2 regions of the Dietzia sp. B19 genome follow, and region 1 is predicted to be linked to the other one. Evidence: riboswitches for the same ligand, from Rfam matches in the RefSeq annotation. Region 1 holds a riboswitch; the other holds the start of a gene.

Region 1 (16,962 bases):
GTCGAGGAGAACAGGTCGGCGGGGTGCAGCCGCACGAGCGCGTTGATGATCCCGGAGAACCCGAGCGCGATGATCGCGATCGTGGCCACCACCGAGTAGCGGCGCAGCGCCAGTGCCACGCGGGAGCCGCCCCGCATGGTGTGGGCGAGCACCGCGACCAGCCCACCCACGTAGAAGGCCGCGGCGAACAGGTGGATGATCAGCGAGTTGGTGGCGATGTCGTGGGCCGTGCTCCCGGAGGCGTGGCCCGTGGCCGCCACCGGCAGGAGCGAGAGCACCGACACGCCCAGCCAGATCACCGACCAACGCCAGCTCAGGGTGAGCCGTTGCCCGATCCCTGCCACCAGGGCGATCACCGCCGCCCACCGCCAGGAGGAGGCCACGTCGATCTGGTTGATGGCGACGATCCACTGGTCCGGCGGCAGCGACTCCCACAGCGTGCGCCCGGAGACGTCCGACAGCGTCAGCGGGATGAGCAGCGCCGCGGCCACCGCCCAGGCGATGTTGGCCCACGAGGAGATCCGCTGCGAGCGGTATCCGTCCACATCGAGGGTCTTGTCCTTCTGGGGCGGTGTGAAGAACGCCGCGAACAGGGCCGTTCCCACCGCCACCGCGGCGAGCAGCTCGCCCATCGCGCGGACCGCCGGGAGCCCGGCCGTGGTGAGGACGCCCGGGTCCGGGACTCCCACCAGCGCAAGCGCCACCTCGGTGGACATGCCCGAGAGCGGGATCACCACCGCGGCGGCCACCACCGCGAGCAGGATCACGACGGGTACCACGCTGCGGGTCCTGAGCGGTCCGGCGGTGGCGGGTGCCGACTTCGACGACGTCATGACCACCATCGTAGGAACCCGATCGCCCCCGGGCCGATTCGCGCCTCCTGCGCACACCCCCGGATCGGCTACCATTCTTCCGGCGACGCCGGACGCGAGCGTCGCAGGCCTCCGTAGCTCAGTGGATAGAGCATCCGGTTTCTACCCGGCTGGTCAGGGGTTCGAATCCTCTCGGGGGCGCACGGCCCAGAGCACGTTCTCGGCACGGCGACGGGCACGTGTTCGGCCCGGCGACCTGCCCTCAGCCGGTCGCCGGGCCGCATCGTCGTCGACACCGGGACACCTCCCGCCGCGCGGTCACTCCTGATCACGTTCTCCCAGGTGGGGTTTCCCAGAATCCGTCAGATGCGACCACTCGTCGAGGGGCAGACGTGACCACTCGCCGAGTGGGCACCTCGTTCGCGGCCGCTGCCGCCGGTGAAGCGGGTGAGCGGCCGGGTGCTCGCCAGTCGCCAAGCACCCAATGCGGGCGGTTGCACAAACTCGATCGGGTGTTCCCCGACCGTCGCTCCTGCAATGGACGGGCCTCCCATCGCGGAATTAGCCGGTGATACCTTTCATGTTCGGGCCGATTCCCAGAATCGGCGCCGATGACACGGGGTGCCCCTACCGAACGGGGCTGAGATCACACCCGCTGAACCTGAACTCGTTCACACGAGCGGAGGGATGTCACATGCGCTGGTGCACCCTGTGGTGAGCCGTCCGGGAACCACGGCGGTGGCGCTCGATGACCTGGGACACACCTATCCGGGTGCGCGCCGCGCGGTCCTCGCGGACCTCAACCTCTCCGTCCCGGCAGGCGAGCACATCGCCGTCGTCGGGCGCAGCGGATGCGGCAAGTCGACGCTGCTGTCGCTCATCGCCGGCCTCGTCGAACCGACAACCGGGACCGCCCTCGTCCTCGATGAACGCCAGCCCGCACGGCGCCTGGACTCTTGCGCGTTGATGCCCCAGGGCGACAGCCTGTTGCCCTGGTTGACCCTGCTCGACAACGTCGCGATCAGCCTCCGTAACCAACGTGTGCGCCGGCGCGCTGCCCGCGCCGAGGCCCAGAGCATGCTGGACCGCCTGGGTCTGGGCGAGTGGTCCGATGCCCGTCCCGCAGCGCTCAGCGCAGGTATGCGCCAGCGGGCGGCGCTCGCGCGCGCGCTGCTGGCGCGTAAACCCGTGCTGTTGGCCGATGAGCCGCTCGGGGCGCTCGACGCGATCACCCGTGCGGAGGTCCAGCAGTGGCTCCGCGAGACCATCACCGGCACCTCGGCCACCCTCGTCATGGTCACGCACGATGTCGATGAGGCGTTGCTTCTCGCCGAACGCGTGATCCTGCTTGCGCGACGCGAGGCCGACGCCCCGGCGCGTGTGGTCTCCACCTGGCCGGGGTGGTTCAGCGACGACCGCCCCCGCGAGGTCCTCCTCGGCGACGAGGGATTCGCCGCAGCCCGTCGGGAGGTACTCCAGGCCCTGGCCCGGGAATCACACCTGGCCGAAGGCGGAACCGCCCGATGACCGTGCGATTCCTCCGGTCCGCCGCACCCGCCTGCGTCACGATCCTGCTGGTTCTGGCCGCCTGGATAGCGGTGACGGCGCTCGAGCTCGTGCCCGCCTACGTCATCCCTGCGCCCCGTGCCGTGCTCGACTCGCTCGTGACCACCTGGCCCGACCGACTCGGTTCCGCCACACTGCTGACCGCCACCGAGACCCTCATCGGAGTCGTCCTCGGAGTGTTCGTGGCGCTGGCCGTGGTGATCGTCAGTGCGTTCGTGCCCACCGTCGGGCAGGCCATGACCCCCCTGCTGGTCGCCTCCCAGGCCATCCCGGTCATCGTGATCGGCCCGCTGCTGACGATCTCTCTCGGTTATGGCATGGCACCGAAGGTCATCGTGGTGGCCCTGTTGTGCTTCTTCCCGGTCGCGCTCAACCTTCTCGCCGGTGTGCGCCAGGTCGACGCCCGGCTGATCGATACCCTGCAGAGCCTTCACGCCACCAGGTGGTCGCTCTTCTGGCGGGTGCGTCTGCCCTTCGCCGCACCACGCGGTTTCGCCGGACTGCGCGTTTCGGTCACCTTCGCCCCGGTCGCCGCGGTCTTCGCCGAATACACGGGCTCGACCAACGGCCTGGGCTACCTCATGCTCCAGGCGATCCCCCGGCTGCAAACCGATTTCGTCTTTGCCCAGGTGGCCGTGCTGACAGTCATGTCCGGCCTCCTGTTGGCCACCGTGACCACCCTCGAACGTCTGATCTGCCCGTGGAACACCCCCGTTGGGGAAAGGAACCCATCATGACGCACACACCAACCAGGACGATCCGACGCCAGGTCCTCAGGCGACCCGGGGTCCGCATTCTCGCGATCGCGGCCGCTGCCGCGGTGGCTCTGACCGGCTGTCAGGCAGCCTCGGACGACGCCGAGCCGGACGGGACCGCCGCCGCACCGGTCAGTGTGCTGCTCGACTGGAGCCCCAATCCCGATCATGTGGCGCTGTACACCGCGCAGTACACCGGCGCCTACGACAACGCCGGCGTGGACGTGTCGTTCATGACGCCGTCCAACACGGCCGACGCCGCGCGGGAAGTGTCCCTGGGACGTGCCGACCTGGCCATCTCCTATGAGCCCGACACCCTCATCGCCGCGGAGCAGGGCCTCGACGTGGTCTCGGTCGCCGCCCTGATTCCCACATCACTGACCTCACTGATCGCCAGGACGGAGTCCGGGATCAGCACCGCAGCCGACCTGGAGGGCAAGACGGTGGGCCTGTCGGGTCTGGCCTCCCAGCAGCCGACCCTCGACTTCATCGCCCGGGAGGCCGGGATCGATCCGGACTCGATTTCCGCCCCCAACGTTCAGCAGAGCCTCAACCAGGCGCTCCTGACCGACCAGGTGGACGCGATCTTCGGGGCCTTCCGCAACATCGAGGGGGTCGAGCTCACCGCTCAGGGCGACTTCGTGGTGATGCCGGCCACGGAGCTCGGAGTTCCGGACTACGCGGAACTGGTGATCATCGCCAACCCGAGCCGCCTCGCCGACGACCCCGACTACGCCGAGCGCGTGCGAGGCTTCCTCGCCGGAACCGCGGCCGGTCAGGCCACGGCTCTGGACGACCGCCAAGCCGCCATCGACGCCCTCACCCCCGAGACCGAGGGGTCGTACGACCCCGACGTGCTGGAGCTGATGATCGACGCCACCCTCGCGCTGCTCCCCGAGGACGGCTTCGGGCGGCAGTCGGCCCAGGACTGGGCGGCCTACGCGACGTGGATGTACCAGAACGGACTGCTGGAGACCGAGGTCGACGGCGCCACTGCCACGACCAACGACTACCTCCCCGGGTCGGGCAGCTAGAACCCCGCCGCCGTGGCAGGTCCCGCCTGTCATCGACAAGAGCGTTTCGCGCACATCGGTCGAGTGAGAATGCGCGAAACGCTCTTGTCGATGGCTCCGGCGGAACCGGCTCGCCTCAGTTCGGAGAGGCCTCCCGCAGCCGCGCGAGCAGCGGCTCGGCGGCCTCCTCGAGGAACCGGTCCAGGGTCGAATCACCGATCTGGATCAGCGCCACGTCGGTGTAGCCCGCCTCCCAGAAGGGCCGGACCTTCTCGACGATCGCGTCCAGGTCGGGACCGCACGCGAGCTGCTCGGCCACGTCCTCGGGGCGCACGAACTTGGTCGCGGCGGCGAACCCTGCGGTGGTGGGCAGGTCGGCGTTGGCGGCCCAGCCGCCGGCGAACCAGCGGAACTGGTCGTGGGCGCGCTCGACGGCCGCCTTCTCCGAGTCGGGGTCCCAGCTGATGGGGATCTGCGCGATGGCTCGCGCGCCGCTACCGATCCTCTTCTGCCCGTCGAGCGCGTTCCAGTTCTCGATGTGGGCGGGCTCGGGTTCGGTGGCGATCAGGTGGTCGCCCAGCGGTCCGAGCCTGGCCACGGCCTTCTCCCCGCCGGCGGCCACGCCGATCGGCACCCGCTTGTCGGGCAGGTCCCACAGGCGGGCCGAGTCCACGCGGAAGTGCTCGCCGGAGTACGTCACCAGTCCCCCGTCGAACAGCTCGCCGATGATCTCCAGCGCCTCCGCCGTCATCTCGTGGCGTTCGTCGATCGAGGGCCACCGCTGCCCCACCACGTGTTCGTTGAGGTTCTCCCCCGCGCCGATGCCCAGCATGAACCGGCCGTCGGACATGATCTGCACGGTCGCGGCCTTCTGCGCCACCACCGCGGGGTGATACCGCAGGATCGGACAGGTCACGTACGTGCACAGGTCCACCCGCTCGGTCACGTGCGCCACGGCGCCCAGGACGCTCCACACGTACGGCGCGTGGCCCTGCGAGGACAGCCACGGGAAGTAGTGGTCCGAGGCCACCTCGAAGTCGAAGCCCGCCTGCTCGGCCTTGGCGGCGTAGCGCACGAGTTCCTTGGGGCCGGACTGTTCGGTCATGAGGGTGTATCCGAAACGTGTCATGTAGTCGAGGGTGATCCCGTCCGCCCGGAGATGCCACCGATCGCGGCACCGGACCGGACAGTCTGCGGGGGTTCGCGCCGGGAGACGTGTCGGACAACACTGGCCCCAGCGGTTGCCAGGCAACCGGGAGCCGGGCACCTTCGATTCCATGACCACTTCCCGCGCCCTGCTGCTCGATGTCGACGGCACCCTGGTCGACTCCACCTACGTCCACGTCTGGACCTGGCACCGCGCTCTGGTCGAGGCGGGCGCGCCGGTGCCTTTCGTGGAGGTCCACCACCGGATCGGCAAGGACGGATCCACCTTGGTGGCCGAACTGTTGGACATCGCGGGTATCGACGACGACGAGGACCGCGACCGCGTGGCGAGCCGAGCCAAGGACCTGCATTCGGAGTATTACGCCGAGGCCGGGGACTCGTTGCGCGTCCTCCCCGGTGCCCGCGAGCTCGTGCGGGGCGCCAAGGAGCAGGGGTGGACCACGGTCCTGGCCACCTCGGCCCCGCCGTCGGAGTTCGCCGAGGCCCGCGGGTTGCTCGACGTGGACGACTACGTGGACGCCGTGACGACGGGCGAGGACGTCGACACCGCCAAGCCCGACCCGACCATCGTCGCGATTGCCCTGGAGCGCTCCGGCGTCGACGCCGCGAACGCGATCATGGTGGGCGACGCGACGTGGGACGCCATCGCGGCCACCAAGCTGGGCATCCGCTCGGTCGCTGTCCGCACGGGCGGCATCGGGGACGCCGAACTGCGCGAAGCGGGCTACTCGGAGATCGCCGACGACGCCGCCGCAGTACTCGCGCTCCTCGAGGCCGGGAAGCTCTAAGGCGCCCACACCCCCGAGGACTCGGCGCGGGTCGGCGTCCGCACGGGGAGCAGCAGGAGCAGGCCCACCAGCAGGACCAGCGCGATCCCGGCGATGCCCGCGCGGTCGGTGCCGAATCCCCACGTGAACAGCCCGAACAGAGCGGGAGCGAGGAACGAGACCGCACGCCCGGTGGTGGCGTAGAGGCCGAACATCTGGCCGTCGCTGCCCGGCGGCGCCAGTCGGGCCAGGAACGAGCGCGACGCCGACTGCGCCGGGCCCACGAACAAGCACATGAGCAGACCGAAGAGCCAGAACATGGCGGTGCCGTCCACGAACAGCAGGACGGTCATGGTGCCGAGCATCGCCGCGAGCGAGCCGATGATCACCGCCTTGGGCCCCACCAGGTCGTCCACGACTCCCGCGACCGCCGCCCCCAGGGCCGCCACCACGTTGGCCGCCACACCGAAGAGCAGCACGTCCCCCGGCGCGAGCCCGTACACCGTGACCGCCAGGATCGCCCCGAAGGTGAACACCCCCGCCAGCCCGTCGCGGAAGATCGCGCTGGCCACGAGGAACTTGACGGTCCGCGGGTCCCGGCGCCACAGGGCCTTGAGGTCCCGCCAGAGGATGCGGTAGGACTCGGCGAAGCCGGCCTCGTCGTCGTCGCCCTTCCTCCCCCGGGGCCGGTTCTCCGGCACCGACCGCAGCACCGGCAGCGCGAACACCGCGAACCACACCGCGGCCACCAGACACACCAGCCGCACGTTGAGGCCACCGTCGGTGGAGATGCCCAGCAGTCCCCGCTCGTCGCCGTCCCCGGAGATGAAGCCCAGGAACGCGGTGAGCAGCAGGAAGATCCCGCCGAAGTAGCCCATCGCCCACCCGAACCCGGAGACCCGCCCCACGGTGGCCGGGGTGGAGACCTGCCGCAGCATCGCGAAGTAGGACACCTCGGCGAACTCGAACGTGATGGACCCCAGCGCGAGCAGCAGCAGTCCGACGAAGAACCACGGGTGGGGAGCATCGGAGTCCACGAGGAACATCAGGGCCGTCAGCGCCACGGTGAGGTAGGTCCAGATGGCCAGCGAGCGCCGGCGTCGACCGCCCCGGTCCGCGCGCTGGCCCATCACCGGCGCGGTGACGGCGATGACGAACCCGGCGAGTGCGATCGAGATCGACAGCCAGGTGGCGGGGGTCAACGCGCTGTCGAGATCCGCCCCGACCGAATCGGTGAGGTAGACGGAGAAGACAAAGGTGACGATCACCGCGTTGAAGGCCGCCGAGCCCCAGTCCCACATCGCCCAGGAGAAGACCTGACCGCGGGAGGCCGGGCTGGGGACGGGCGACGACAACGACGACGACGAGGTAGCGGTCTCTGGAGGGCGCGGTGTCCCGGTGCTGCTCACGCTCTAGAACCTAGTGCCTGGCGGTTCGCCTGAGGTCCCGAGTTGCAGCTGGTCCACTGCCTCGACCGGGCCGATGCCGGTGATGCGCCCGTCCGCGGGGGCACACGGTCGCCGCGGGCCGCGCTCGTCGTCACCGACTCCCCCGTTCACCACCCTCGCCGGTACGCTCACCCTCGGCCCTGACCACCTGACCCGAGGACGCAAGATGCCGCTTCCCCTGCCCACCGCGACGAATAGTGCTGTCGTCACCGGCGCCTCCTCCGGGATCGGCATGGCGCTGGCCGCCGAGTTGGCCCGCCGCGGGCACTCCCTGATCGTGGTGGCGCGGCGCGGCGAGGTGCTGGAGGAACTCAAGGAGCGGTTGGAGAGCCAGTTCCGGGTGACGGTCGAGGTACGGGCCTGCGACCTGTCCGATCCGGCCGAGCGGGCACCGTTGCTGGAGGAGCTCGCGGGCCGCGAGATCTCGATCCTGTGCAACAACGCCGGGATCGCGACGTTCGGCCCGGTCGCCGCGCTCGATCCCCACTACGAGAAGAGCCAGGTGCAGGTCAACGCCGTGGCGTGCCACGATCTCGTGCTGGCCGTCCTGCCCGGGATGGTCGAGCGTGGCTCGGGCGCGATTCTCAACGTCGGCTCGGCGGCCGGCAACATGCCGATCCCCAATAACGCCACCTACGCCGCCACCAAGGCGTTCCTCAACACCTTCTCCGAGTCGCTGCGCGGGGAGCTCAAGGGTTCGGGGGTGCACGTGACGCTGCTGGCGCCCGGCCCGGTGCGCACCGAGGAGATCGTCGAGGAGGACAAGACCTTCGTCGACCGCCTGGTGCCCGACCGCTTCTGGGTGGACACCACGTACACCGCCCGGGTCTCGCTGGACGCGCTCGCGCGCAACAAGATGCGCGTGGTCCCGGGACCGCTGGGCCAGGCGATGTCCGTGGCGGGCAACTACACCCCGCGCGGGATCATGGCCCCGATCGTGGGGCGGTTCTACGCCAAGCTCGGCGAGGGGCAGGCGGAGGGCTGATCGGCCTCTGAGTACGGCCCTCTCATGCGGGCGGTGGCGGGCCAAGCCAACGGATCCCGTCCGGCCCCTCCCGGTCCGCCGACGGCAGTGCCAGCGGCATGAAGTCCTCATCGATCACCGCCCCAGCGACGAACTCGGGGTCCGAGGGTGAGAATCCCTCGCGGAGCTCCCTGAGGTTCCAGTGCCTCCCCACCCGAACCGGCCCGCCCCGTGCGGAACGAATCTCCGGGTATGACCAGACCAGGGTCACCGCGCCGTCCGTCATGGTGAGCTCGTCCACCCGGTAGGGCGAGTCGTCGGGGTGCGCCGTCTCCATCCCCGGCGCGGGATAGAGGGCGAGATGCCGCGCGAACGCCTGGCCGAAGATCGAGTTCCACAAGAGTTCATCGTCATCCGCCGCAGATTCCAGCCCGAGGTCGCGCACCTGGCGGGCAACCACCGCCCGGTAGAGGTCGTCGGCCGGATCGGCCAGGCCGACGAAGTGCCCGGCCAGTTCGTGTCCCACGAAGCCGATGAGCTCGGAGATCGCCGCGACCGCCGCGGCCGCCGTTGACGGGGTGACGCGAGCGTCGTCCGCGAAGGCGCTCATGCCGGTGCCGGCCGATTCGAAACCGGGAACGTGCCGGGACCGCAGGCAACTGAGAAACGGGGCGGCCACCTCACCGGCGGCCGGGATCGTCTCAGCCGGTGCCACATACCCGGGGATCGGCGTGCCGTAGATGAGCTGGAACTCGTGCGGTGCTCCCAGTCCCCACCCGCGGAGGGCGTCCGCGAGACGGCGCCACCGTTCGGCGTCGGAACCAGAGTCGGGATTCCCGGTCGCGGCGTCACCGTCCTCGTTCTCGGCCGTGGTCCCGGCTGCGGCGTCACCGCCCTCGTCCGCGGTCTCTGCCTCTGCCTCAGCCTCTGACTCAGCCTCTGACTCAGCCTCAGCCGGGCGGAGAGCGACTGCCAGGCCCTGGTAGCTCTCGAGAATCATCGCGGTGAGCAGGTCCTCCCGCGACGGGAAGTAACGGTAGATCGCGGAGGAGACCATCCCGACCTCGCGGGCGACCGAGCGCATCGACAGGCCCACCCCACCGGCCCTCGCGATCTCCTCGCGCGCAGCGGCGAGGATCCGCTCGATGGTCTCAGCCCTGGCCTCGTCCCGCTTTCCCATGCGGCGATCCTTCCAGAAGAACGAGAGCGGCGCTCTTGATTTGTCTGACGAGGGGGCCTACCGTGAACCTCATCCAATCGAGAGCGCCGCTCTCTCTTCATTCCGGAGGGCCGATGACCAGTCCGACTCCCACCACGATTCCGCGCCCACGCGTCACCGTCCTCGCCGTCACCACGGGCGTCCTCATGGCCGGGTACCTGCTGCTGCGTCCGTACGGCGACGCCGACGGCGGTGCAACGCTCGGCGCGGCGGAGGCGTTCTCCTCGCCCCTGTGGCTCGTCTCCCACCTGGCGGGAGCGGCCTCCCTCGTCGCCCTCGCCGCACTCTGGTCGCTCCTCACCACGGGTCCGCTCCGATGGGCCGGCCCCGTGGGCGCTGCGCTCGTCCTGCCCTACTACGGCGCCGAGACCTTCGCGCTGCACGAGATCGCGAGCAGGGCCCTGGAAGGCGACCGCGACGTTCTGAATCTGGTGTCCGCTGTCCGGGACAACCCCACTGCCATGACCCTCTTCGCGGTGGGGCTGATCGCACTCGCGGTGGCCGGGATCGTGGCGGCGCTCTCCTGGCTCCGGATGCACCGACCGGGCCGAGCGGCAGTCGCATTCCTTCCGCTGGCGGTGATCGCGGCGATGTTCCTGCCGCAGTTCTTCGTCCCCCCTGCCGGCCGGATGGCCTACGGGCTCGCCTTTGCGGCTGCGGCCGTCTACGCGGCACTCAGCGCAGCCTCCGCGGCCCGCGATACAACCGGGTCATCACCGGCCAGAGGTCGGTCCGTCGCCGAGCCCAGCCGGGTGCGACAGGGCGAAGCCTGATCCTCCGAGGCCTGACCGCCGGTACTGCGGCGATATAGTCGAACGATGCCAGAGTCGAACCCCGGTCCCACCCCTGTCGCGACGTCCACCCCGACGCCCCACAAGGAATCCAAGAACGACCGGATCGTCTGGATCGACTGCGAGATGACCGGCCTCGACACCGCGAACGATGCGCTGGTGGAGATCGCGGCGCTCGTCACCGACTCCGAACTCAACGTCCTGGGCGACGGCGTGGACATCGTCATCCACACCTCCGACGCCAAGCTGGCCGCCATGCTCCCCGTGGTCCGGGACATGCACTCCTCCTCCGGGCTGACCGAGGAGATCCGCGCCTCGGCCGTGACGGTGGCGGAGGCCGAGAAAGTGGTCCTGGACTACATCCGCGCCTGGGTCCCGGTGGGCGGGACCGCTCCCCTGGCCGGCAACTCGATCGGCACCGACCGCGGGTTCCTCGCCCGGGACATGCCCGAGCTCAACTCCTACCTGCACTACCGGATGATCGACGTGAGCTCGATCAAGGAGCTGTGCCGCCGCTGGTACCCGCGCATCTACTTCGGCCAGCCCGAGAAGGGCATGTCCCACCGCGCGCTAGCGGACATCAAGGAGTCGATCCGCGAGCTGAAGTACTACCGCGCCACGGCGTTCGTGCCCCAGCCCGGGCCGACCACCGACGAGGTACGCGCCGCTGCCAGCGCCCTGCCCCCGGTGGACTGACGACCTCGTCCGGTTGGAGCAGGCCCGGTCGGCGACAGTAGCTGGCGATTTCCTCACCGGGGCTCACACCGGGTAGCATCATCCACGCCGTTCGCGAGGACGGCGATGGTGGCTGTAGTTCAGTTGGTAGAGCACCAGGTTGTGATCCTGGCTGTCGCGGGTTCGAGTCCCGTCAGCCACCCCGGACGAACGAGGTCCGGATGTCGACCGAGATACCCTCCCGGTCGGGGTCCGGACCTCGTTCTCATTTCGCCCCTACCCTTCTCACCGCCGAAACCGGCTGGAACCTCACCGCTGACAATTACGCTCTGGTGATCGCCCCTACCGGCATCGAGGAGTCCAGATGAGCGAGCCCGACTTCACCGGCCTGCGGGCGATGTTCGTCAACTGCACTCTCACGCGCAGCCCCGGTCTCAGCCACACCCAGGGGCTCGTCGACGCGAGCGCCTCGATCATGCGCACGCACGGAGTCGAGGTGGAGACCCTTCGCGCGGTCGATCACCCGATCGCGACGGGCGTCTACCCGGACATGCGCGAGCACGGGTGGGACGTGGACGCCTGGCCGGAGATCTACCCGCGGATTCTCGAGGCCGACATCCTCGTGCTGGCCGGGCCCATCTGGCTCGGCGACAACTCCAGCGTGATGAAGAAGGTCATCGAGCGGCTCTATGCGCTGTCCGGGATGCTCAACGACAAAGGCCAGCACCTCTACTACGGCCGGGTCGGCGGGTGCCTGATCACCGGCAACGAGGACGGACTCAAGCACTGCGCGATGAACATTCTCTACAGCCTTCAGCACCTCGGCTACACGATCCCGCCCAACGCCGATGCGGGCTGGATCGGCGAGGTCGGCCCCGGGCCGTCGTACCTGGACCCCGGCAGCGGAGGGCCGGAGAACGACTTCACCAACCGCAACACGACCTTCCTGACCTGGAACCTCATGCACCTCGCTCGACTGCTCAAGGCGGCCGGCGGCATCCCCAGCGAGGGCAACCAGCGCTCCGCCTGGGACTCCGGTGCCCGCTTCGACTGGGAGAACCCCGAGTACCGATCCTGACCGCGTACCGATCCTGACCGCGCGATCCTGGCAGAGGAGGCTTCCTTGACCACCGAGCACCCGGGGGACGACATCGCGAGCCGGGACCACCCGGTGAGCCCGGACGGGCCCCGGAAACCGACCCTGATCATCTTCGACGTCAACGAGACACTTTCGGACATGTCGCCGATTGCCCGGCGGTTCGAGGACGTCGGCGCGCCGGCGCACCTGGCGTCGAGCTGGTTCGCGGGGCTCCTCCGGGACGGCTTCGCCCTCACGGTCGTGTCGGCGAGCGACTCGTTCGCCCACCTCGCCGAGGAGTCCCTGCGGATCAGCCTCCATGGACACCCGCTCAGTCGCGACCCCGACGACGCGGTCCAGCACATCATGGGCGGCTTCACCGTCCTCCCCGTGCACTCTGACGTGCCGGGCGGTGTCCACGCACTCACGGACCTGGGGATCCGGTTGGTGACGCTGAGCAACGGCTCGGCCGCGATCGCCGAAGGCCTCCTCGACCGCGCGGCGATACGCGAGGACTTCGAGGCACTTCTCTCGGTGGAGGACGCCGGCGCCTGGAAGCCGGCCCTCAGGGCCTACGCGCACGCTCTCACCCGGTGCGAGGTCGACCCCATGGACGCGATGCTCGTCGCCGTTCATCCCTGGGACATCGACGGCGCCGCACGGGCTGGACTCGGTACCGCCTGGATCAACAGGAACGGCGAGCCCTACCCGGGGTACTTCCGGACGCCGGACATCACGGCCACGTCCCTCACAGATCTGGCCGACCAGCTGCATCGCTAGACCCGTGCCACCAGCAGCGGCGGAGACGGATCCGATCAGTTCAGCGACGCCATACGCCTGTAGTGCGCCCGCCGCAGAGGCAACGGCAGCTCGTCCACGGTGAGATCGGAGGACTCGAGCCACCGGATCAGGCCGTTCACATCCGGTGTGGTCCGCACGGGCCCGACGGTCACCACGCCGCCGCGGGGCTCGCGGGTCACACGATCGCACCGTTGCACCAGGACGACAGGTCCGTCCGTCTCCGGCTCCCGTGCGGAACCGCACGTGCCGCCGAGCAGGCAGGTGGCGCGCGCCAGTACACCGTGAGCCGAACGACCCACCGCCCGGCTCAGGGCCGAGACCAGCGCGGACTCCCTCTCTCCTCCACAGGTGCCGCAGTACGCCACCGTGAAGGCGTTCTTCCCTCCCTCACCGCGGTCCGGGGAATGCGCGTTCCCCGGGGTCTGGAAATCCGACATCGTCTACTCCTCTCGGCCGTGCCTGCTGAGAGCCGGGCACGGGTCTTTCCTGGGCGTGGACAGTGGCCGTGCTCGCGGGGCTCAGGGCGGTTCGAGCCGATCCCACATTCGTCGATACCGTCCGTCGGTGCTCATGAGTTCGGCATGCGTACCGCGCTCGACCACCCGTCCCTGTTCGAGGACGATGATCTCGTCGGCGTGGGTGACCGTGCTCAAGCGATGAGCGATGAGCAGGACGGATCGTCCACGGGCTAGCTCTGCGATCACCTCGGAGACCTCGCTCTCCGTGCGGGTGTCCAGGGCTGAGGTGGGCTCGTCCAGCACCACGATCGGCGCATCCACGAGCAGTGCCCGGGCGATGGCAAGGCGCTGCCGCTGCCCGCCGGACAGCCCGGCGCCGTCCTCACCCAGTTCCGTGTCGTAACCGTGAGGCAGGTCGCTGATCGCGATGTGGAGCTGCGCGCGTCGAGCGGCATCGACGATCTCGGGGAGCGTCGCGTCGGGCCGGCCGAGCGCGATGTTCTCGGCCACCGTCCCCGGCACGAGGTGGGTCTGCTGGAACACCTGGGTGACGGTGGCGGCGAGCGTCTCGGGCGCGAGGTCCCGGACATCGACTCCTCCGATCCGCACGGAGCCGGTGGTGGGATCGTCGAAGCGGGAGAGCAGTCCCCCGAGTGAGGACTTACCGCTGCCCGAGTGGCCGACCACCGCCACCATTCCCAGATCCGGAAGCTCCAGATCGATCCCCTGCAGGGCCGGAGTGCCGTCGGGGTACTCGTAACCCACCCCGTCGAACCTCACCTCGACGCCCCGGGGCGTCTTTGCCTCCGACGGTTCGGAGAGCTGCGGGATCTCGGCGACCGACCGCAGCCGTTCCAGGGCGGCACGGGTGACGTGCCACTGCTCCCCCACCGATAGGGTCGCCAAGAGCGGCCGGTACACCGCGATCGACACGAGGAGGAAGCCGATCGCAACCTCCGTCCCGCGCCCGGCCACCACCGCCATGAGGACCGGGACACCGGCCATGAGGACGGCCGAGGCCAGCATCAGCGGGGGTATCAACTTGCCGAGCATTCGCACGGAGGAATCCCGCAGCTCGAGTGCGGTCGCACGGAGGACCTCGGCGATCCGCCCCGGCGCCGCCAGCACTCGCCACACTGTGATCCCGGTGAGCACGTCGACAAACCGTGCCGAGGACTCGGCCTGCAGCGCGGTCCGTTCCCGGGCCGCAGCGGTGGTGCGTATGCCCGCCCACACGGTGGCCGGGATCGCCGCGACGACGGCGCCGCCGAGTACGAGCGCGACGACCGGGTCGTAGACGGCTGCCGCGGCGATGACGAACACCGGCAGTCCGAGGGCCTGACCCAGCTTGGGCAGTCCCTCGGACAGAAAGTCCTCGATCTGCTGCATGTCGCCGGTGAGCAGCGCCTGGATCTCCCCGCGGCGACGGCCGGAGGCCATCGGCACGGGCACGCGGAGCAGGTGCTCGAGCACCCACACCCGGGCATGAGCGGACACCTGGTAGGAGGCCAACCACGAGTCCCGGGCTGCCAGATAGGAGGCGAGCAACTGACCGAGGAGCGTCACCACGGCCACCGCGGTCACCTGGACGGCCCGGCTCTCATCCACCTGCCCGCCGCGCGCCAAGTGCACGACGAGGGTGATCAGCACCCCGTAGAGCAGCCCGCCGAGCAGGGACTGGACGATCCGCCAGCCCACCCCGCGCAGGACGCGGACCCGTTCAGCACCGGCGATCCGCCACATTGTGCCCACGCCGCTCATCGGATCCCCGCCTTCGCCCGCGACTCGGCGTCGTTCAACTCGGCGTAGAGCCCGCCGTGGTCGAGCAGCTCGTCGTGTGTGCCCTGCTCGGCGACCGCGCCTCGGTCTAGCACCACGATGTGGTCCGCCCGGCGGGCCAACGCGATCCGGTGGGTCGCCATCACCAGCGTCCTTCTCCGGCACCACCGGGAGATCGACTCCCACAACTCGTCCTCGGTGAGCGGGTCGACCGAGGCGGTCGGCTCGTCCATCAGTACGACCCAGGCGTCGACGACGAGGGCCCGCGCGAGCGCGAGGCGTTGCCGCTGCCCCCCGGACAGGCCTGCTCCCGCCTCCCCCAGACGCCGATCGAGGGCCGACTCCCCCAACTCGTCGCGAAGTCCGACGGCCTCCAGCGCGTCGAGCAAGAGACCGTCGGGGACGTCGAGCGCTCCCGTTCGGAGGTTCTCCGCGACCGAGCCGGCGAACAGCAGGGGGTTCTGGGCGGCCAGGCTCACCCAGCGCCGGCCGGGCGCGCTGACGAGCTCCACGGTGGGCACCCCACCGAGCGTCACCTCTCCGACCGGTGGTGTCCTGAGCCCGGCGAGTACCTCCAGGAGGGTCGTCTTGCCCGACCCGGACTCCCCCACCAGGGCGACGGTCGCGCCCTCCGGGACCCGGAACGAGACCTGTCGAAGGGTGTTCGCCCGCCCCCGGTGTCCGAAGTCGAGGCCGTCGACCACCACAGCCCGATCCCTCGGCTCGCGGCCGGTCACGGCCGGCAGGTCCACCGGGGCCAGGTCGAGCTGGTCCTCGACCGCCCGAGCACTCGCCGCCGCCAGGGGAAGAGAGTGCATCCGGTAGAAGAGCGTGACGAGCGGAACCGTGTAGGCCGGGGCCAGGACGATGAACAGCAGGAACGTCTCCACCTCCAGTCGACCCGCCGCGAGGAGCCAGGTCCCGAGTACCGCGACGACCGCCGGTGTGGCGGTGACCAGGGGTGAGAACCAGGCTCCCCACCGGAGGAACGCCGCGCCCCACGCGGACTGGAGGCTCGCGGTGTGTCGGATCGCGGACACCGCCGTGGAACCGGGCGTCCGGGCGCCGAAGACCCTGATCTCCGCGAGCGCGGTGAGCTGGTCCATCATCGCCCGGCCCATCGCCGCGTTGGCCACGACGAACTCTCCCATCCGGTGGGAGTTGGACCGCATCGCCCGGCGCATGGTCCAGAAGGCCAGCGGGGCCACCGCAGCGCACGCCAGCGCTAACCGCCAGTCCTCACCCAGAAGCCACACCGTCATGGTCAGCCACACCGTCACACTGGCCGCGAACTCCGGAACTCCGTGCGCGAGGATCCCCTCGAGCCGCTCGACCTCTTCCCCCGCGGCTGAGCGGGCGGAGGCCGTGTGCCCGTCCGACAGGTCGGACAGATCCGCACCGGACCACGCTTCTCCGAGGGCGCTGCGGATCCGAGCGATCACGTCGAAGGCGGCTCGGTGCGCCAGCGCGGTCGCGGCGCCGAAGGTGATATAGGTGACGACGACTCCCGCGGCCGCAAGAGCGACCGCCTGTGGAGCCGCCAGCCCCCCGTCTCCCACCACCAGGTGCACGAACAGTCGGTAGACGGCGTAGGGCACCGCGAGCTCCGCCACGGCCGAGAGCACGGCGAGCGCCACCGCGGCCACGAGCAGGCGACGGGACCCGCCAA
Region 2 (5,043 bases), on a different contig from region 1:
TCGGCCGAAACACCCTCCTCCCGAACGGACGGCCCCCATCCGACCGGTGCCGCGCGCGCCGCCGTCAGGTCGGATGCCTGCGGAACGCCCGCGCGATCCCCGTCGACTGCCGCCCGGACAGAGTCGCGAACGGCGCGGTCTCGATGCGACGCCGGCCGCCCGAGCCCACCGTTCTCCACGTGGCGACCACTCTGCTCCTGTGCACCACCGTCCTCCGGAACACACCGTTGTTGCCGGGAACGATCAATCCGGAGTGATCAGAGTCAACCGCGTGGGACCGGTCGCCGTAGCCGAGCAGGTATTCGTCGAAGCCCGGGAGCAGGAGTACGGCATCCGCGGACCGACCCGCAGCGGCCAGCCGATCAGGCGCGCCCGGGTCCATCCAGTAGGTGGCGCCGTCGAACGACACCGCCTCCAGCCGCCCGGACACCGCCTCCAGGGCGGGGCGGACGTCTCGCAAGGGCAGTCCGGTCCACCGTCGGAAGTCCTCGGCCCGCGCGGGTCCGTGTGATCGAAGGAACCTCTCGAGCCACTCCGCGACGGCCTGCTCGCGGGTGGGTGAACGTGGGACGACCCCGTTCGCTGCCAGCCACCGATCGTGGTGGGCGAAACCGTGCACAGGACCGTCGGACCCTGTGCTGCCGGACCCTGTGTTGCCGGGCCCTGTGTTGCCGGGTCCTGTCCCTTCGGACCCCGTGCCGTCGACCTGGCTGACCAGCCCGTCGACGACGAAGAGGTACAGCAGGTGGTAGCCGCGGCCCTCAGAAACCTCCACTCCCTCCGCCCGCCAGCGATCCTGGAGCTGGGCACGGGTCCGGACACGCGTCCCGGCGATCTCCTCGAGCAGAATTCTGTGAGCGCGGGCGATTCCGTCGTCGTCGACCCCGAGCGCGGCGAGCCGCCCCACCGCGGCAGAACGGGACCGCCCCGCGGCCACCCCGACCATCCACCCGAGGTCCTCACCGGGCACGAGGTGGAGGGTGCCGCGCATGGGCCACGAACGGACGACGGACCCGTCGGCGAGGGTTGCTCGGACGTCGCTGATCGTCGCGGGCCCGCCGTCCGGACCGAGGGAGCGCAGGGCGACCGATGCGAGGACGCCGGGCAGGTCCTGCCCCTGCATGCACGCCATCCACCGCACCGCCTCGGCGGGCGAGGAGCAGCGTTCCCCCACGAGCCGCTGGGAGGCCAGGCGGAGGCGGGCGAGATCCCGGCGGGTGACCGGAGTGGTCCCGGACGCCTCCCTCACCGGGGTCAGCGGGGGGCGACGAGGAGTTGGTACTCGGGGAAGCGGATGAGGAAGCGGCGGACATAGCTGCACACCGGCCGGATCTTGTTCCCGTCCAGACGCATCCGGGTGAGGACCAGACTGACCAGCAGGCGGGCGATGCCCTGCTGACCGAAGTGCTCCTCGATGACGGTGTGGAGAAGGATGTAGACCTCGCCGTCCTTCTCGTACCCCACCAGGCCCATGAACGTCTCGCCGTCCCACAGTTCGAACCGGTCTCTATCGGTGTTGTGGACCAACACCAGTGACTCTACTCGGGACATGGGGCTCCTTCGGCAGGGTGTGTTCCCCACGTGATGCTACTCGCCGGGGTACGCTCGCCCGGCACCATTTCATACTCGTCCACACGGGAGTCCGCTTCGGAGCGCGGGCTGAGAGGACGGCCAGCCGGGTCGTCGACCGTTGAACCTGTCCGGGTCATGCCGGCGTAGGGAGCAGTGAACATCATGGGCAGAAACACGTCCACCACCAGCGCAGACACCACCTCGATCGAGGCCGTGACCTGCGGCCCCATCCATTCCAGCAGCAAGTCCTACCTCGAGGTCCGGGCCGAGGACAGCACCCTGCGCGTGCCCGTCCGTCGGATCTCACTGACCAACGACACGACGTTCGACGTCTACGACACCTCCGGTCCGTACACCGGGTACGCCGACGCCGGGGAGTGCCACGACCTCGCCGCAGGACTGCCGCCCACCCGCGACGGCTGGGCCCACCCGGAGGCCGCGCCCGCCTCGGCGGAGGACCCCACGCCGGTGCGGACCCAGCTGGCCTGGGCCCGCGCGGGCCACATCACCCCGGAGATGCGCTTCATCGCCGCCAGGGAGGGGATCGACGTCGAGGTGGTGCGGACCGAGGTGGCGGCCGGCCGCGCCGTCATCCCGGCCAATCACCGCCACCCGGAGAGCGAGCCGATGATCATCGGCAAGCGCTTCCTGACCAAGATCAACGCCAACATCGGCAACTCCGCGGTCACCAGCTCGATCGCGGAGGAGGTCGAGAAGATGGTGTGGGCCTCCCGGTGGGGCGCGGACACCATCATGGACCTGTCCACCGGGCGGGACATCCACGAGACCCGCGAGTGGATCATGCGCAACTCCCCCGTTCCCGTGGGGACCGTGCCGATCTACCAGGCACTGGAGAAGGTGGGCGGCGATCCGACCGCGCTGACCTGGGAGCTCTACCGCGACACCGTCATCGAGCAGTGCGAGCAGGGCGTGGACTACATGACCGTCCACGCGGGCGTGCTCCTGCGGTACGTCCCGCTCGCCGCCAAGCGCGTCACCGGGATCGTCTCGCGCGGAGGCTCGATCATGGCGGCGTGGTGCCTGGCGCACCACCGCGAGTCGTTCCTCTACACCCACTTCACCGAGCTCTGCGAGATCCTCGCGCGCTATGACGTGACGTTCTCCCTCGGGGACGGCCTGAGGCCCGGATCGATCGCGGATGCCAACGACGAGGCCCAGTTCGCCGAGCTCCGCACGCTGGGTGAGCTCACCGGGATCGCCAAGCGCCACGGCGTCCAGGTGATGATCGAGGGCCCCGGGCACGTGCCGATGCACATGATCGTGGAGAACGTGCGGCTCGAGGAGGAGTGGTGCGAGGAGGCGCCCTTCTACACGCTGGGGCCGCTGGCCACGGACATCGCACCGGGTTACGACCACATCACCTCCGCCATCGGCGCCGCGCGGATCGCGGAGGCGGGTACGGCGATGCTCTGTTACGTCACCCCCAAGGAGCACCTGGGCCTGCCCGATCGCGACGACGTCAAGACCGGCGTGATCACCTATAAGATCGCCGCGCACTCGGCGGACCTGGCCAAGGGGCACCCCGGCGCACAGAGACGGGACGACGCGCTGAGCACCGCGCGGTTCGAGTTCCGGTGGAGGGACCAGTTCGCCCTGGCGCTCGACCCGGACACCGCGCTGGCGTACCACGACGCGACTCTGCCCGCCGAGCCCGCCAAGACCGCCCACTTCTGCTCGATGTGCGGTCCCAAATTCTGCTCGATGCGGATCTCCCAGGACATCCGGGACTACGCGGCCGAGCACGGGATGGAGACGGTCGAGGCGATCGAGGCGGGGATGGCGGAGAAATCGGCGGAGTTCGCCGAACAGGGCTCCCGCGTCTATCTGCCGATCAGTCAGCACTGACCTTCCACAGGGCGTCCGACCCCCCCGCGAGTCGGCCCAGCCAGCGCGCGGCCCAGCCCGCGACGAGACGCGGCCCGGGTGTACCGACACCCGGGCCGTGTCGTGGGTGCCGCTCAGGCGTCGCGGCGCAGGGTGATCACCAGACCCGCGACCCACAGGGCCACGCAGACCGCCGCGTACCACGCGAACGCCGGCCACTCGCCCCACGTGATGAACCCGCGCGCGGTCTCACCCTGGGTCCAGAAGTCGCCGTTGGCGAACGGCATCCAGCCGGCGATGTCCTGCCCCACCCGGGGGATCAGGGAGACCATGCCCTCCAGCGCCAGCGTCCACACCAGGAACAGCGAGATGGTGCCGGCGGCGTTGCGCATGATGTACGCCAGGCCCATCACGGCGAGGGTGCCCACCGCTGCGTAGACGGGGAACCGCACGAGGTACGTCAGCCCGTCGCCCGAGAACGGGGTCCACGAGTCCAGACCGGACAGCGCCCCCGCGGCCAGCAGCGAGACCACCACCGCCACGGCGGTCACGACCATCGACATCACGGTGAACAGCGCCGTCTTGGCGAGCACCGCCGGCCACCGCGACGGTGAGGCGAGGAAGGTGGCCTTGTTCGTGTGGTAGCGGTACTCGCCGGTCACGGCGACGATCGCGGCGATCCACGCGAGGATGACGGTGAAGGCGCCGACTCCCAGGATCGCGAACAGCGGATCGCCCCCGCCGCCGGGTTCCCCGACGATCGGGTCCCCCGCCGAGGGCTGCTCGAACTGGCCGATGATCACGGCCAGGCCGAGGGCGAGGGCGATCCCCAGGCCGTACAGCCAGTAGGCGCTCTTGGTGGTGGTGACCTTGATCCACTCGGACTTCAGCAGGTTCATCGGGTGGTCTCCTGACCGTGGTACTCGACGTCCTGGTCGGTGAGCGCCATGAAGGCCTCCTCGAGCGACGCCCGCTTCTCGTGTAGTTCGTGGACGGTGATCCCCAGACTCGCGGCGAGGTCACCGACCCGGGGGGCGGGCAGCCCCTCGACGAGGAACACGCCGGCCTCGGGGTCGAACGTGGCGGTGATCCCCTCCTCCCGGGCGGCGGCCGTGAACTCGTCGACGTGCGGTGTCCGGAGGAGGACGGAGGACGTGGCCGCGGAGAGGAACTCCTCGACGGACGTCTGGGCGCGGAGCACCCCCCGACCGATGACGACGAGGTCCTGGGCCGTCTGTGCCATCTCCGACAGCAGGTGGCTCGACACGAGCACCGTCCGGCCCTCGGCGGCGCGGGCGTGCATGAAGCGGCGGATCCAGAGGATGCCCTCGGGGTCGAGACCGTTGACCGGTTCATCGAAGAGCAGCACCTCGGGGTCGCCGAGCATGGCGGTGGCCAGCCCGAGTCGCTGGCGCATTCCCAGCGAGTACCCGCCCACCTTGCGGCCGGCCACGTCGCTCAGACCGACCAGCGACAACACCTCGTCGACGCGGGTGGCCGGCAGACCACCCGCGGCGGCGATCATCTTCAGGTGTGCGCCCGCGGACCGGTTGGCGTGGGTCCAGGACGCGTCGAGCAGGCACCCGACGGTGTGGGTGGGCCGCTCGAGTTCCCGGTAGCGCCGGC

What was found. A riboswitch is a leader RNA that binds a small molecule or an ion and turns the genes downstream of it on or off. The one in region 1 is predicted to bind thiamine pyrophosphate.
Region 2: another riboswitch for thiamine pyrophosphate. It lies ahead of thiC (phosphomethylpyrimidine synthase ThiC); the one in region 1 lies ahead of G6020_RS04160 (ATP-binding cassette domain-containing protein).

The regions. Positions count from the first base shown of each region.
Region 1 is NZ_JAALED010000105.1:5,069-22,030, forward strand. Features, by position in the region: gene G6020_RS04150 (cytochrome c oxidase assembly protein) at 1-833, opposite strand, end outside; tRNA gene G6020_RS04155 (tRNA-Arg) at 941-1,013, shown strand; TPP riboswitch at 1,420-1,517, shown strand; gene G6020_RS04160 (ATP-binding cassette domain-containing protein) at 1,527-2,339, shown strand; gene G6020_RS04165 (ABC transporter permease) at 2,336-3,115, shown strand; gene G6020_RS04170 (ABC transporter substrate-binding protein) at 3,112-4,167, shown strand; gene G6020_RS04175 (TIGR03557 family F420-dependent LLM class oxidoreductase) at 4,283-5,275, opposite strand; gene G6020_RS04180 (HAD family hydrolase) at 5,424-6,101, shown strand; gene G6020_RS04185 (MFS transporter) at 6,098-7,381, opposite strand; gene cmrA (mycolate reductase) at 7,695-8,513, shown strand; gene G6020_RS04195 (TetR/AcrR family transcriptional regulator) at 8,536-9,672, opposite strand; gene G6020_RS04200 (hypothetical protein) at 9,786-10,484, shown strand; gene orn (oligoribonuclease) at 10,530-11,198, shown strand; tRNA gene G6020_RS04210 (tRNA-His) at 11,307-11,379, shown strand; gene G6020_RS04215 (flavodoxin family protein) at 11,542-12,255, shown strand; gene G6020_RS04220 (haloacid dehalogenase type II) at 12,301-13,035, shown strand; gene G6020_RS04225 (hypothetical protein) at 13,071-13,493, opposite strand; gene G6020_RS04230 (ABC transporter ATP-binding protein) at 13,575-15,275, opposite strand; gene G6020_RS04235 (ABC transporter ATP-binding protein) at 15,272-16,962, opposite strand, start outside.
Region 2 is NZ_JAALED010000084.1:2,953-7,995, forward strand. Features, by position in the region: gene G6020_RS03405 (winged helix DNA-binding domain-containing protein) at 65-1,249, opposite strand; gene G6020_RS03410 (GNAT family N-acetyltransferase) at 1,255-1,551, opposite strand; TPP riboswitch at 1,625-1,739, shown strand; gene thiC (phosphomethylpyrimidine synthase ThiC) at 1,735-3,438, shown strand; gene G6020_RS03420 (ABC transporter permease) at 3,552-4,316, opposite strand; gene G6020_RS03425 (ATP-binding cassette domain-containing protein) at 4,313-5,043, opposite strand, start outside.